One region of the Nonomuraea helvata genome, then DNA from elsewhere that is predicted to be linked to it. Evidence: riboswitches for the same ligand, from Rfam matches in the RefSeq annotation. Region 1 holds a riboswitch; each other region holds the start of a gene.

Region 1 (4,006 bases):
GGCGGCTGGCTGACCGCCGCCGAACACGCTGCCACGCAGCTGCCGACCACCCTGTTCGGGCTGACGTCCGACGGGGCGCCCCGCTGGAGCCTGGAGCGGGAGACCCTCGGCCGCCTGACCGCCGAGCCGCTGGCGTGGTTCGACGCCGAGCAGGACTCCCTGGTCGAGGCCGTACGGCTGGCCGCCGACGCGGGCCTGGCCCAGTCCGCGTGGGGGCTGGCCGCGACCCTGGTGCCGTACTTCGACCTGCACTGCCGCCTGGAGGAGTGGCAGACCACGCACCGCGTCGCCCTGGACAGCGCCCGCGCGGCCGGCGACCGCCACGGCGAGGCCGCCATGCTCCGCGGCCTGGCACAGGTCTGCGTCTACCAGGACCGCTACGCCGAGGCCGGCGACATGTTCCGGCGGGCGCGGGTCATCTTCCACGAGCTGGGCGACACGCGGAGCGAGGCGATCTCGATCTGCGGGCTGGCGGCGGTCAACCAGTTCTCCGGCCGGCATCTCAGGGCGCTCGGATCCTTCAGGCACGCGCTGGCCATGTTCCTGGCCATCGGGGACAGGAGCGGCGAGGCGTACGCGCGGCAGGCGATCGGGCGCGTCTACCTGTCGCTGCGCGACGTGCGCCAGGCCTCCAGGTGGCTCGGGGACGCCCTGCGGCTGGCCGAGGAGCTCGGCGACGCCCACCGCGAGGGCTGCGTGTCGATGCAGCTCGGCCGCCTGTACGACCTGGTCGCCGAGTCCGACCGGGCCATGCGCTTCCAGGGGCACGCGCTGGACATCTTCGAGGCTCTCGGGGATCGGCACTGCGGCGCGTACGCGATGCGGAACCTGGGCGGGCTCCAGGTGGCCAGGGGCGACCGGTCGGACGGCTCCGACCAGCTGGAGCGCTCACTGGTGATCTTCCAGCAGCTCGGGGACCGGAGCGGCGAGGCCGACACGTACCAGTCGCTGGGCGAGCTGTACCACTCGTCCGGGCGCTCCGTGCTGGCCCGCCACTACCTGCACCAGGCCCACGAGCTGCGCAGGGAGCTCAGCGAGTCGTTCGCGTGACGGCGGGGTGTCCGGCCAGCCACCGCTCCGTGGGCCAGCTCTCGAGGCGCCACGCGCTGTCCCAGAACATCCACTCGTACTCGGTGGCCCGGCAGAACGCCTCCTCCATCGCCCGGCGCGTCCCCGGGTCGGCGAGCTCGGCCAGCCGGTCCACGAGCGCCCTGGCCTGCTCCACCGAGGCCGCGAAGGACGGGTCGGAGTAGGTGGCGATCCAGCTCCGGTACGGGTGGTCGGCGACCTCCGCCGTGCGCTCGAGCAGCGCCGTGCCGACGTCCTGGTAGACCCAGAAGCAGGGCAGCACGGCGGCGGCGAGCACGGGCAAGGGGGCGGCCAGGGCCGTGGCCTGCAGATAGGAGGAGTAGGCCAGGCAGGTGGGCGAGGTGGCGACGGCTTCCGTCTCGGCGGCCGCCAGGCCGAACTGCTGCAGGTAGCCGGCGTGCAGGCCACGCTCGACGACCAGCGCCGTGTGCGCGCTCCGGGCGAAGAACGCGGCGTCGGCCGGGTCGGTGGCGCGGGCCGAGGCCGTCGCGAGCACCTTGGAGTAGGCCACCAGATAGCGGCCGTCCTGGACCAGGTAGAACGCGAAGCGGTCCCGGTCGAGGGTGCCGTCGCGGAGCGCGGTGTTGAACGGGTGGTCGTGGATCGCCTCGAGCAACGTGGCCGTGCGCATCCACATCTGCTCACAAAAAGTCACCGATGACGTCCCTTCGCTAGTGCGAACTAGATCAGGTTCGACGGGTGTGATCTCAGCCCGGCCTCCCGGGCACCCCGCGTCACGGTGAACGTTAGCAGAGGATCAGAAGCACCATCCATTGGTGTCGGGGGCGTGCCATTTGATGGCAATCCGTACCACCGCGCGATCACCGACGCCTCCACGTCGTGATCTTTGGAAACACCGCCTCCAGGATTGATCACGGACGTGCTCGGAGCGAGCCGGGGCCGGAACCGGCCGCCCGGTCAGCCTGGAGCCCGGCGGAGGCTACCGGCAGCGGTATCAGACGAGCCGGGTCAGGGTTGCGGGAGTCCCGTGTATCGAGGCGGCGACTGGTGTCGCCGACGCTGGTCGGGCGCGGCGAAGAGCTCGCCCGGCTGGTGTCGACGGTGTTGCAGCCACCGGCCGTGGCCCTCATCGAAGGGAAGACCGGTGTCGGAAAGACCCGGCTGGCCTCCAAGCTACGCGCGCGCGACTGGGCGGCACCGGTAACGGCGCCGGCGGGGCCGCGGGCGATCGCTGCGACAGCTCTCCAACGCCGGCGGCCGCCGCTCCCCCAGCACCGCCACGTCACCCGTGCGCAACCAGGTGAACGCCGCATCGTCCCACGACCCGCCGTCCACACCTACCCCCGACCCAGCAGCCCGCCGCCTCGCTCAGCGGCTGGTCGGATCAGGCCTCGGCCATGACCGCGCGGATCAGGGGGCCGCCGCTGACGGGTGATCCCGAGTGCGCGAGCGATCTCCTTGGGCGAGCCACCCTGGCCACGCAGCTCGCGTGCCTGTCAGAGGCGGAGGAGCCGCCCGTCTGAGCCTTCACCTCCTGGTATGTACGCTTACCGGTGTGACCCGCCGCCCGCACACCCGCCCTCCCATCCTCGCGGACGTGGCGAAGGCCGCCGGCGTGTCCGTCCCCACGGTGTCTCGGGTGCTGAGCGGGTCCGCGCCGGTGAGCGCCGACAAGCGCAGGCAGGTCCTACGCGCGATCCAGGAGCTGGGATACCGCCCTAACGCCGCGGCGCGCGCCCTGGTGACTGGCCGGCGCTCCATCATCAGCGTGCTGACCAGCGACACCACCCGATACGGTTATGCCAGCACGATACGGGGGATCGAGGAGGCCGCCCGCGCGGTCGGCCTGGTGGTCGCCCTGACGATGCTGGACGGCGACGACGAGGAGTCGGCGCGGGTGGCCGTGGACCTCGCGCTCGACCAGCCGCTCGCCGGGATGATCGTGCTCGAGTTCGATATCCAGGGCAGCCGGGCGCTGGCGGCATTGCCCGACACGCTCCCCGTGGCGGCGGTGTCCTCCGCAGGGCAGGGCAGGAGCGTCCCGCGCGCCTTGTTCGACGATCACGCCGGCGCGCGGGATGCGACGAACTACCTGCTCGGACTGGGCCATCGCACCGTGCACCACGTGGGGATACCGGCCTCCGGCCGGCCGAGCGGGCGGCTGCTGGGCTGGCGGGAGGCGCTGGAGGCGGCGGGAGCCCCGGTTCCGGAGATCGTGGAGAGTGACGGGACCCCGCGCTCGGGCCTCGAGGCCGGCGCGCGCCTGGCCAGGCGCGACGACGTGACCGCGGTGCTGTGCGGCAACGACGAGGTCGCCTTCGGCGTGATCAAGGCCTTGCAGGACGAGGGCTCGCGGGTCCCCGAGGACGTCAGCGTCGTCGGCTTCGACGACCATCCGCTGGCCGAGATCTGGACTCCTTCGCTGACCACGATGAGCCAGGACTTCGCCGAACTGGGGCGCATGGCGGTCGACTTCCTGCTCGGCAGGCTGGCAGGCGTGCCGGTCGCGGCGGCGCGGTCGACCCCGCGCCTGGTCGTGCGCAAAAGCACCGCTCCACCCGCCGGCTGACCTCGGCCCAGGACCCCTGGGAAACCCGCGCGAACGCGTGGTCATGCTCCTTCACGGCATCTCGTGTTGAAAGCGTTATCAGACCATTTCCCGTGGTCCCCTTGCCACATCGCTTGATAAACGTTTTCATAGCTAAACCGCACCATATGTCCGGCTTTAGGAACGTGATGACGAGCAGAACAATCCAGTGGCGTACCGGCTCACTCGACCTGGTACTCGAGCGGCCCGAAGACGCTCCGGCCCGCATCGTGAGGCTCGGGACCGCGTCGCCCGCACCGAGCCCCGTGGCTCCGTTCCGGGTGCAGCCGCTGGTCGAGCTGATGGTTCTGGGGGAAGGCCGGGGGCTGTCCAACACCCGGTTCACTGACACCGCCGCCGGATCGCGGC
Region 2 (4,006 bases), on a different contig from region 1:
GGGCAGCACGAGCTATCTCGTCGTCACTCCCGGCCCATTCGTCCCCCACTCCTCCATAGTGCACGTGGCAAGGTGGGTCCGTCGGGCGATCCGTCCGATACGCTGCGGTCACGGTGATTCTCGGTGGGTGGGGACGGGTGGGCGCATGTCGAGTGGCGATCTTGAGGCCCTGTTGCGCGTGACCTCCAGCACCTATCGAGGTGAGACGCCCCCTGACATCGCGTTCGGCACCTATGACGGCGCCGTCGGCAGGCTGGTGCTCGCGGTGACGGCCAAGGGCATCGTGGCGTGCAGCTTCGAGCCGGAGAACAATGTGTTCGAGCTGCTCACCAGGCATGTGGGCAGCTTCATCGGGCAGGACGCCCGCCGGCTCGACCCGGTGCGCAGGGAGCTCGACGCGTACTTCTCCGGCCGCCTGCGCGCGTTCGCCACACCGGTGAACCTGACGCTGGCCACGCCGTTCGCCCGCACGGTGCTGCAGAAGACGATGGCGATCCCGTACGGCACGACGACGACCTTGGAGGAGATCGGCGCGAGCATCGGCAGACCGCGCGCGCTGCGGGCGATCGGCAACGCGCTGGCCTCCAACCCCGTGTGCGTGATCGTGCCGTGCCACCGGGTGGTGCGCGAGGACGGCGGGATCGGCGACTACGCGGGCGGCCCGGCGGCCAAGCAGCACCTGCTCAACGTCGAGCAGCGCGCGTCAACACGCCGATGAGCAGGGTGACCAGCGCGGCCACGACGGCCGCGCCGAGCGCCCCGTTCATCCACGACTGCCGGGTGAAGCCGATGGCCTCGCGGACCGACTGCCAGTAGGCGTCCCACTGCGGGAGCGTGGGCGTGGAGGTCGTCAGCCAGTACGCCACGAAGCCGAGTGCCCACGGCACCAGCCTCGACCAGCGCGACGGCGCGTGCTCCTCGGTGTTCCAGCTGTGCGAGCCGCCGAGCACGAAGTAGTCCACGGCCAGCACCGCGAACATCGGCACGAACACCGCCCCGATCACGCCCAGGAACGCCCCGTACGAGTTGACGTCCACGAACAGGGCGATCGCGACGGTCAGCACGCCGATGGCGGTGGAGAAGATGCGCCGGTCCACGCGCGGCATCAGGTTCTGCAGCGAGAGCGTGGTGGAGTAGACGTTGGCGAACGACTGGTCGGTCTCGCGCAGCACCAGGATCGCGAAGAACAGCGCGCCCAACGGCACCGCGACGAACGGGCCGAACACCGACGTCCCGTCGGCCTGCACCGCGTCCGCCCCCGCCAGGGCCACCGCGTACACGCCGAGCCCCAGGCAGGCCACCTGCGCCAGCGTGTACCCGCCGACCACGCCGGTGAACGCGGCCCCGCTCGACCGGGAGTGCCGGGCGAAGTCCGCCGCCATCGGCACCCACGACACCGACAGCGCGATCACGTAGTCCACGGCCGGGGCGAACGCCGCCCAGGACCCGCCGGTGTGCACGGGCGCCCGGGTCAGGAAGAACCAGGCGAACCACACCATCGACACGATCACGCCGATGGTGACGTACCGCCGCAGGATCCGCACCGACCCGAGCGGCCAGATGGTGAGCGCGGTGGTCAGCGCCCCTGCCGCGATCACCCACACCTGGTACGGCACCGCGCCGAAGATCGCGCCGGCGGCCTTGGCGATCACCCACAGCTCGAACGCGCCCCAGCCGATCATCTGCACGATGTTCAGCACCGTGGGCACGTACGAGATCCGCGCCCCGAACAGCCCCCGCAGCAGCACCATCGCGGGCTGCCCCGTCCGCGTGCCCGGGACGGCGGACAGGCCCACCATGGCCGTGCCGACGAGGCTGCCCACCACGACGGCCACCAGCGCGGCGGTCAGGCTGAGCGGGGCGCCGCCGAGCGGGTCGAGCAGGAGCAGCGCCCCGGAGAAGCCCAGAAGGCTGACGCCGAGGTTCGCCCAGAGCGCACCCTGGTCGAGCACGCCCAGGGTCTTCGGCGGCCTGCCCTCGAGGGTCAGGGGAACTTCGTCGGCGACATGCGTCATCGCACACTCCCTACGCCGGCATTACCCGGACAGGTTCAGGCGGTCGGCAGCGGATCTCTGCTGCCCTCTCAGCCCGGCGAACCCCGAGCTCCCGCGACGATCTGAAGTTGGCGCCCTCATCATGCCTCAGTGGCGGCGGAAATGCCACAGGGAGGCTTTACGCCCGCTTTTTGAGCTTTTTACGCCACGAAGGGCGTTTGCCCGGTCTCGCTCACCATCGGGCGGCGCGCGAACTCCCACGACTGCATGCCGCCGCCGACGTTGACCGCGTCGCGCCCGAGCTGGTTGAGCCAGGCCGCCACCTGCAGGGACCGGCCACCCACCCGGCAGACGACGTAGACCGTGCGGTCGCCGGGCACCTCGTCCACCCGCCCCTGGATCTGGGTCATGGGGATGTGGACTGCCTCAGGCGCGTGCCCCGCGACCCACTCGTCCTGCTCTCGGACGTCGAGCAGGTAGGCATCGTCGGGAACTGCACTGGCCTCGATCTCAGGAACGGTCATGCTTCCATCATCTCGCGCCTCGAGTCATAAGCGGCACGCGCGGCGGCGATCTCCTGCTGGTGCTCCTCCGTCCAGGTGACCAGCGTCTTGATGGTCTGGTGGAGCGTACGGCCGAGCGGCGTCAGCGCGTAGTCGACCCTCGGCGGCACGACGGGGTGGACCGTGCGGGTGACCAGGCCGTCGCGCTCGAGCTGGCGCAGCGTCACGCTGAGCATGCGCTGGCTGACGCCGTCGATCTCGCGGCGGAGCTGGGTGAAGCGCAGGCTCTGGCAGTCGAGCAGCGCGATCACGAGCAGCGACCACTTGTCCGCGATGCGGTCGAGTATCTGACGGACCTCGCAGTCCTCGCGCGTGTCCCACTGACGCACGTCGTAGTCGTCGTCCATCGTGCTGTCGCAGTGATCGTGTGATTCCACGGTGCCCATGCTCGCCGAAAACATGTCCCGGTTACAAGAGAGAACCGACCTCCTGAGCAGTAACCGGAACGCGGCTCATTTCAGCAGGCGGGACAGGCGCCGGTCCGCGAGCGGCTTGCCTCCGGTCTGGCAGGTGGGGCAGTACTGCAGGGACGAGTCGGCGAAGGAGACCTCGCGGATCGTGTCACCGCACACGTCGCACGGCTGCCCCGCACGGTTGTGGACGCGCAGCCCGGACTTCTTCTCCGCCTTGAGGTCCTTGGCCGCCAGCCCGTGCGCCCGCTCCACCGCCTCGCCCAACGTGGTGACGATGGCCTCGTGCAGGTCGGCGATCTGCGCGTCCGTCAACGACGACGCGATCTTGAACGGGGACATCCTGGCCGCGTGCAGCACCTCGTCCGAGTACGCGTTCCCGATGCCCGCGATGACCTTCTGGTCGCGCAGCAGCCCCTTGATCTGGGTGCGGTTGCCGCTCACGATGCGCTTGAGCGCGTCGACGGTGAAGGACTCGTGGAGGGGGTCGGGGCCGAGAGAGGCGATGCCGGGGATTTCCTGCGGATTTTTCGTGACATAGACGGCGAGGCGCTTCTGCGTCCCCGCCTCCGTCAGCTCGAACCCGGGCGCCAGCCCCTCGTCGTCGGGCGCCAGCCGGACCCGTACCGCCAGCGGCCCCTTGCCAGGACGCACCGGCTTCGCGCCCGAGAGGTCGTCGCGCCAGCGCAGCCACCCCGCCCTGGCCAGGTGGATGACCAGGTGGAGGCCGTCGCAGTCGAGGTCGAGGAACTTGCCGTGCCGCGACACGCCGGTGACGGTCAGCCCGCCGAGCGCGGTCACAGGCGGGTCGAACGTCTTGAGCGCCTGGATGGCCACGACGTCGACCCCGAGAACCGTACGTCCCACGGCCCGCTCGCGCAGGAAGTGGGTGAGAGACTCCACTTCAGGAAGTTCCGGCATGCCACCAGCGTACGGCGGCTACGGGACGTTCCAGAAGGCCAGCTCGTGCGCCATCCCCTCGGTGAACAGCGCCTCCGCCCGCGCCGGGTCCGGCTCCGCCTCGTCGATCATCTGCGCG
Region 3 (4,006 bases), on a different contig from region 1:
CCTCGGTACGAGGCCGACGGGGCAGCCGGGGACACGGGTGGCCGCGTAAGGTGCGGCCTGCGCGGGTCAGCGGGAGGACAGGCGCTTGGCGAACTCCGCCGTGGCCGCCCCCGGGTCCTCCGCGTCCGTGATCGCGCGTACGACCACCACCCGGCTCACCCCGTACGACATCACCTCGTCCAGGTTGGCGAGGTCGATGCCGCCGATCCCGAACCACGGCCGTGCGGTCTCCAGCGCGGCCGCGTGCCTGAGCAGCGGCGGGCCGGGCGCCGGGCGGCCGGGCTTGGTGGGGGTGGGCCAGACGGGGCCGCAGCAGAAGTAGTCGACGCCCGGCTCCACGGCCGCGGCGGAAGCCTCGGCGGCGGAGTGGGTGGACCGTCCGATGACGATGTCGTCGCCGAGTATCTCTCGCGCGACCGTCACAGGAAGGTCGTCCTGCCCCAGATGGAGCACGTCGGGCCGGGCGGCATAGGCGATGTCCGCCCGGTCGTTGACGGCCAGCAGTTTGCCGTGCCGGTCGCAGGCGTCGCGGAAGACTTCGAGGAGTGCGAGTTCTTCGCGTGCCTCCAGGCCCTTCTCCCGCAGCTGGATGATGTCCACGCCGGCGGCCAGCACCGAATCGAGGAACTCTGCCAGGTCGCCGCGGTCGCGGCGGCCGTCGGTGCAGAGATAGAGGCGCGCCTCAGAAACCGAGGGCTTGGGCACGCCGCTTGACCTCCGTATGACGGCCGGCCTTGATCGCCTGGATGGGCGACCCCGGCAGCGACTCGTCTGGGGTGAAGAGCCAGCGCAGCGACTCGACATCGTCGTAGCCGGCGTCCTGCAGCACGGTCAGCGTGCCGGGCAGGCCCTTCATCACGTCCTTTCCGTCGAGGAACACCGCAGGCACCTGCGGCCCGCCGCTGCCGCGGCGCACGCCGAGCAGCTTGTGGTCCTTGAGGAGTTGCTTGGCCCGCCCGATCGAAAGGTCAAGGCGCGAGGCCACTTCGGGGAGAGTGAGCCACTCTTCTACGAGCTGGTCGGTCTCCCGGTCGATCTGTGCAACAGAAAGCGTCACGAAACCACAACTACCACATGGCGTGCTTGCTCAAACAACACAATCCCGTAGGGGGACATCTGGATCTACCAGGCGTTCCGCGTCGAGGCGGTGCCCCGCGTCGATGATCCGGCGCCCCTGTACGAGGTCCCGCGGCCGGTCCACGGCGAGCACCGCGGCGAGCGCGTCGTCGGCGGTGAGCCAGACGGCCGACCACTTGCCCGCCGGGTCGCCGCGGTAGACGAGCCGCTCCCCCGCCGGATGGTGGCCGGCGTACTGCACCATGTGGCCGAACTGCTCCGACCAGAAGTACGGGACGGGATCGTAGGCCACGTCCTCGCCCAGCAGGCTCGCGGCGGCGACCTCGGGGGCGTTGAGCGCGGTGTCCCAGTGCTCGACCCTGAGCCTGGTCTGCCAGCGGCGCGACCACCAGGCGGCGCAGTCGCCGACGGCGACCGTGTCGGGCAGCGAGGCACGCAGGTGCTCGTCCACGACCACGCCGTTGTGCAGGTCGATGTCGGCGCCGGTGAGCCATTCGACGGCCGGGCGGACGCCGATGCCGGTGACGACCACGTGGGCCTCCACGAACTCACCGCCGACCAGGCGCACGCCGCCCTCGTCCACGGAGTCGACCATGGTGCCGAGCCGCAGGTCGATCTCGTCGTACCAGCGCTGGGTGCGGGCCCCGATCTCGGCGCCGACGGCGGCCGCGAGCGGCGCGGGACCGGCCTCGATCACCGTCACCGCGCAGCCGGCGCGGCGGGCGGCGGTGGCCACCTCGGCGCCGATCCAGCCCGCGCCGATGACGGCGACGCGGGCGCCGGCGACGAGCATGGCCCTGAGCTCGTGGGCGTCGTCGATCGTGCGCAGCACGTGCTGCGGGCCGTCGCCGGGCAGCCTGATCGGCTCGGCCCCGGTGGCGATGACCAGCCCGTCGTAGCCCACCTCGCCCTCGGTGGTCTCGACGACGCCCTCGCGCAGCGACTTGGCGCTGACGCCCGGGCGGAAGTCCACGTCGATCGCGGCCAGGTCGGTGCCGACGTAGCTGGTGTCGGCGTCGCCGAACAGCACGGCCTTCGACAGCGGCGGGCGGTCGTAGGGGCGATGGCGCTCCTCACCGATCAGAGTGATCCTTCCGCCGAATCCCCGCGAGCGCAGCGCTTCCACGGTGCGCACCCCGGCCAGGCCGGCTCCTACCACCACGACATGATTCACGTTCATGACCATAACGGGGGCGGTGCCGGGCCGTCGCGCCGAGGCCGTAGGCTTGAGGCGGAAAGACGCGCGGGAGTCCGGCCGTAACCGGGCTGAGAGGAAGGCTTCACCGGGCCTTCGACCGCAAGACACCTGATCCGGATCATGCCGGCGAAGGGAGCGCGGATGGATGTGATCGTGGGCGCCGGCGTCGTCGGGCTCTCCGTGGCCTGGCGGCTGGCCCGCGACGGGCGGCCGGTCACTCTCGTCGACCCCGCCCCTGCCTCGGGCGCCTCGCACGCGGCCGCGGGCATGCTGGCACCGGTCAGCGAGGTCTCCTACACCGAGGCGCCGCTGCTGCGGCTGGGCGCGGCGTCGCTGCGCCGCTGGCCCGGCTTCGCCGCCGAGCTGGCCGCCGACGCGGGCCTGCCGGGTGCCGAGGCCCTGGACCTGCGTTCCGACGGGACGCTCGACGTGGCGTTCGGGGCCGACGACCTGGCGGCGCTGGACGAGCTGGCCGCGTACATGGAGAAGCTGGAGCTGCCCGTCGAGCGGCTGAGCGGGCGCGAGTGCCGCCGCCTGGAGCCCATGCTGGCGCCCTCCGTGCGGGGCGGGCTGCTGGCCCCCGGCGACGCCTGGGTGGACCCGCGGCGGGTGACCGCGGCGCTGCTCGCCGCCCTCGACCGGCTGGGAGTCCCGCTGGTACGGGCTCGCGTCGGCGAGCTGCTGCGCGACGGCGGCGGCCGGGTCACGGGGGTACGCCTCGAGCCGCCCGGCGGTGAGACGCCCAGTCAGACGCCCAGTCAGACGCCCAGTCCCGCCGCCAGCGCGGAACCGGGCGGACGGGCGTCCGAGATACGGGCGGAGCGGGTCGTCCTGGCGGCCGGGGCGTGGAGCGCCGGGCTGGCCGAGGTGCCGGTGCGGCCGGTCAAGGGGCAGATCATGCGGTTGCGTTCCCCGCAGCCGCTGCTCACCCGCTGCGTACGCGGCACCGTGCACGGCACGCCGGTCTACCTCGTCCCCCGGGGTGACGGCGAGCTGGTGGTCGGGGCGACCCAGGAGGAGATGGGGTTCGACACCCGGGTGACCGCGGGCGGGCTGTACGAGCTGCTGCGGGACGCCAGGGAGCTGGTGCCGGGCGTCACCGAGCTGGAGGTCGCCGACGTCGTGGCCGGGCTGCGGCCGGGCACGCCGGACAACCTGCCCGTCATCGGCCCGAGCGGCACCCCGGGGCTCGCGTTGGCCACCGGGCACCACCGGGGCGGCGTGCTGCTGGCGCCGTTGACGGCCGACATCCTGCGGGGCGAAGAGGGCGAGCTGGCGGCGTTGTGCGCGCCTGGAAGGTTTCGGGAAATTTCATGATTGTGACGATCAACGGGGCCGCGCACGAGGTGGCCGACGGCATGACCGTGGCGCAGGCCGTACGCAGACTGACCTCGGCCACCACCGGGGTGGCCGTGGCCGTGAACGACGAGGTGGTCACGCGGAGCTCGTGGGAGACGACCTCACTCAGCGACCGTGACCGGGTGGAGGTTCTGACGGCGGTGCAAGGTGGATGATCTGATCATCGCCGGGGAGAAGTTCGGTTCCCGGCTCATCATGGGGACCGGCGGCGCACCCTCGCTCGACGTGCTCGACCAGGCGCTGGCCGCGTCCGGCACCGAGATCACCACGGTGGCCATGCGGCGGCTCGACCCCGATGCCCGCGGCTCGGTCCTCGACGTGCTGCGCAAGCGGGACATCAAGGTGCTGCCCAACACGGCCGGCTGCTTCACC

What was found. A riboswitch is a leader RNA that binds a small molecule or an ion and turns the genes downstream of it on or off. The one in region 1 is predicted to bind thiamine pyrophosphate.
Region 2: another riboswitch for thiamine pyrophosphate. It lies ahead of ABD830_RS40540 (purine-cytosine permease family protein); the one in region 1 lies ahead of tenA (thiaminase II).
Region 3: another riboswitch for thiamine pyrophosphate. It lies ahead of ABD830_RS05510 (FAD-dependent oxidoreductase); the one in region 1 lies ahead of tenA (thiaminase II).

Annotation. Positions count from the first base shown of each region.
Region 1 is NZ_BAAAXV010000002.1:456,029-460,034, forward strand. Features, by position in the region: gene ABD830_RS17965 (AfsR/SARP family transcriptional regulator) at 1-1,050, shown strand, start outside; gene tenA (thiaminase II) at 1,031-1,744, opposite strand; TPP riboswitch at 1,736-1,831, opposite strand; gene ABD830_RS17975 (LacI family DNA-binding transcriptional regulator) at 2,606-3,619, shown strand; gene ABD830_RS17980 (glycoside hydrolase family 36 protein) at 3,787-4,006, shown strand, end outside.
Region 2 is NZ_BAAAXV010000009.1:1,602,649-1,606,654, forward strand. Features, by position in the region: gene ABD830_RS40530 (sensor histidine kinase) at 1-49, opposite strand, end outside; gene ABD830_RS40535 (methylated-DNA--[protein]-cysteine S-methyltransferase) at 146-718, shown strand; gene ABD830_RS40540 (purine-cytosine permease family protein) at 684-2,015, opposite strand; TPP riboswitch at 2,006-2,120, opposite strand; gene ABD830_RS40545 (rhodanese-like domain-containing protein) at 2,195-2,518, opposite strand; gene ABD830_RS40550 (winged helix-turn-helix transcriptional regulator) at 2,515-2,904, opposite strand; gene ABD830_RS40555 (Fpg/Nei family DNA glycosylase) at 3,010-3,888, opposite strand; gene ABD830_RS40560 (TenA family protein) at 3,907-4,006, opposite strand, start outside.
Region 3 is NZ_BAAAXV010000001.1:1,211,605-1,215,610, forward strand. Features, by position in the region: gene thiE (thiamine phosphate synthase) at 67-705, opposite strand; gene ABD830_RS05500 (Rv2175c family DNA-binding protein) at 683-1,057, opposite strand; gene ABD830_RS05505 (NAD(P)/FAD-dependent oxidoreductase) at 1,088-2,251, opposite strand; TPP riboswitch at 2,311-2,427, shown strand; gene ABD830_RS05510 (FAD-dependent oxidoreductase) at 2,417-3,592, shown strand; gene thiS (sulfur carrier protein ThiS) at 3,589-3,789, shown strand; gene ABD830_RS05520 (thiazole synthase) at 3,782-4,006, shown strand, end outside.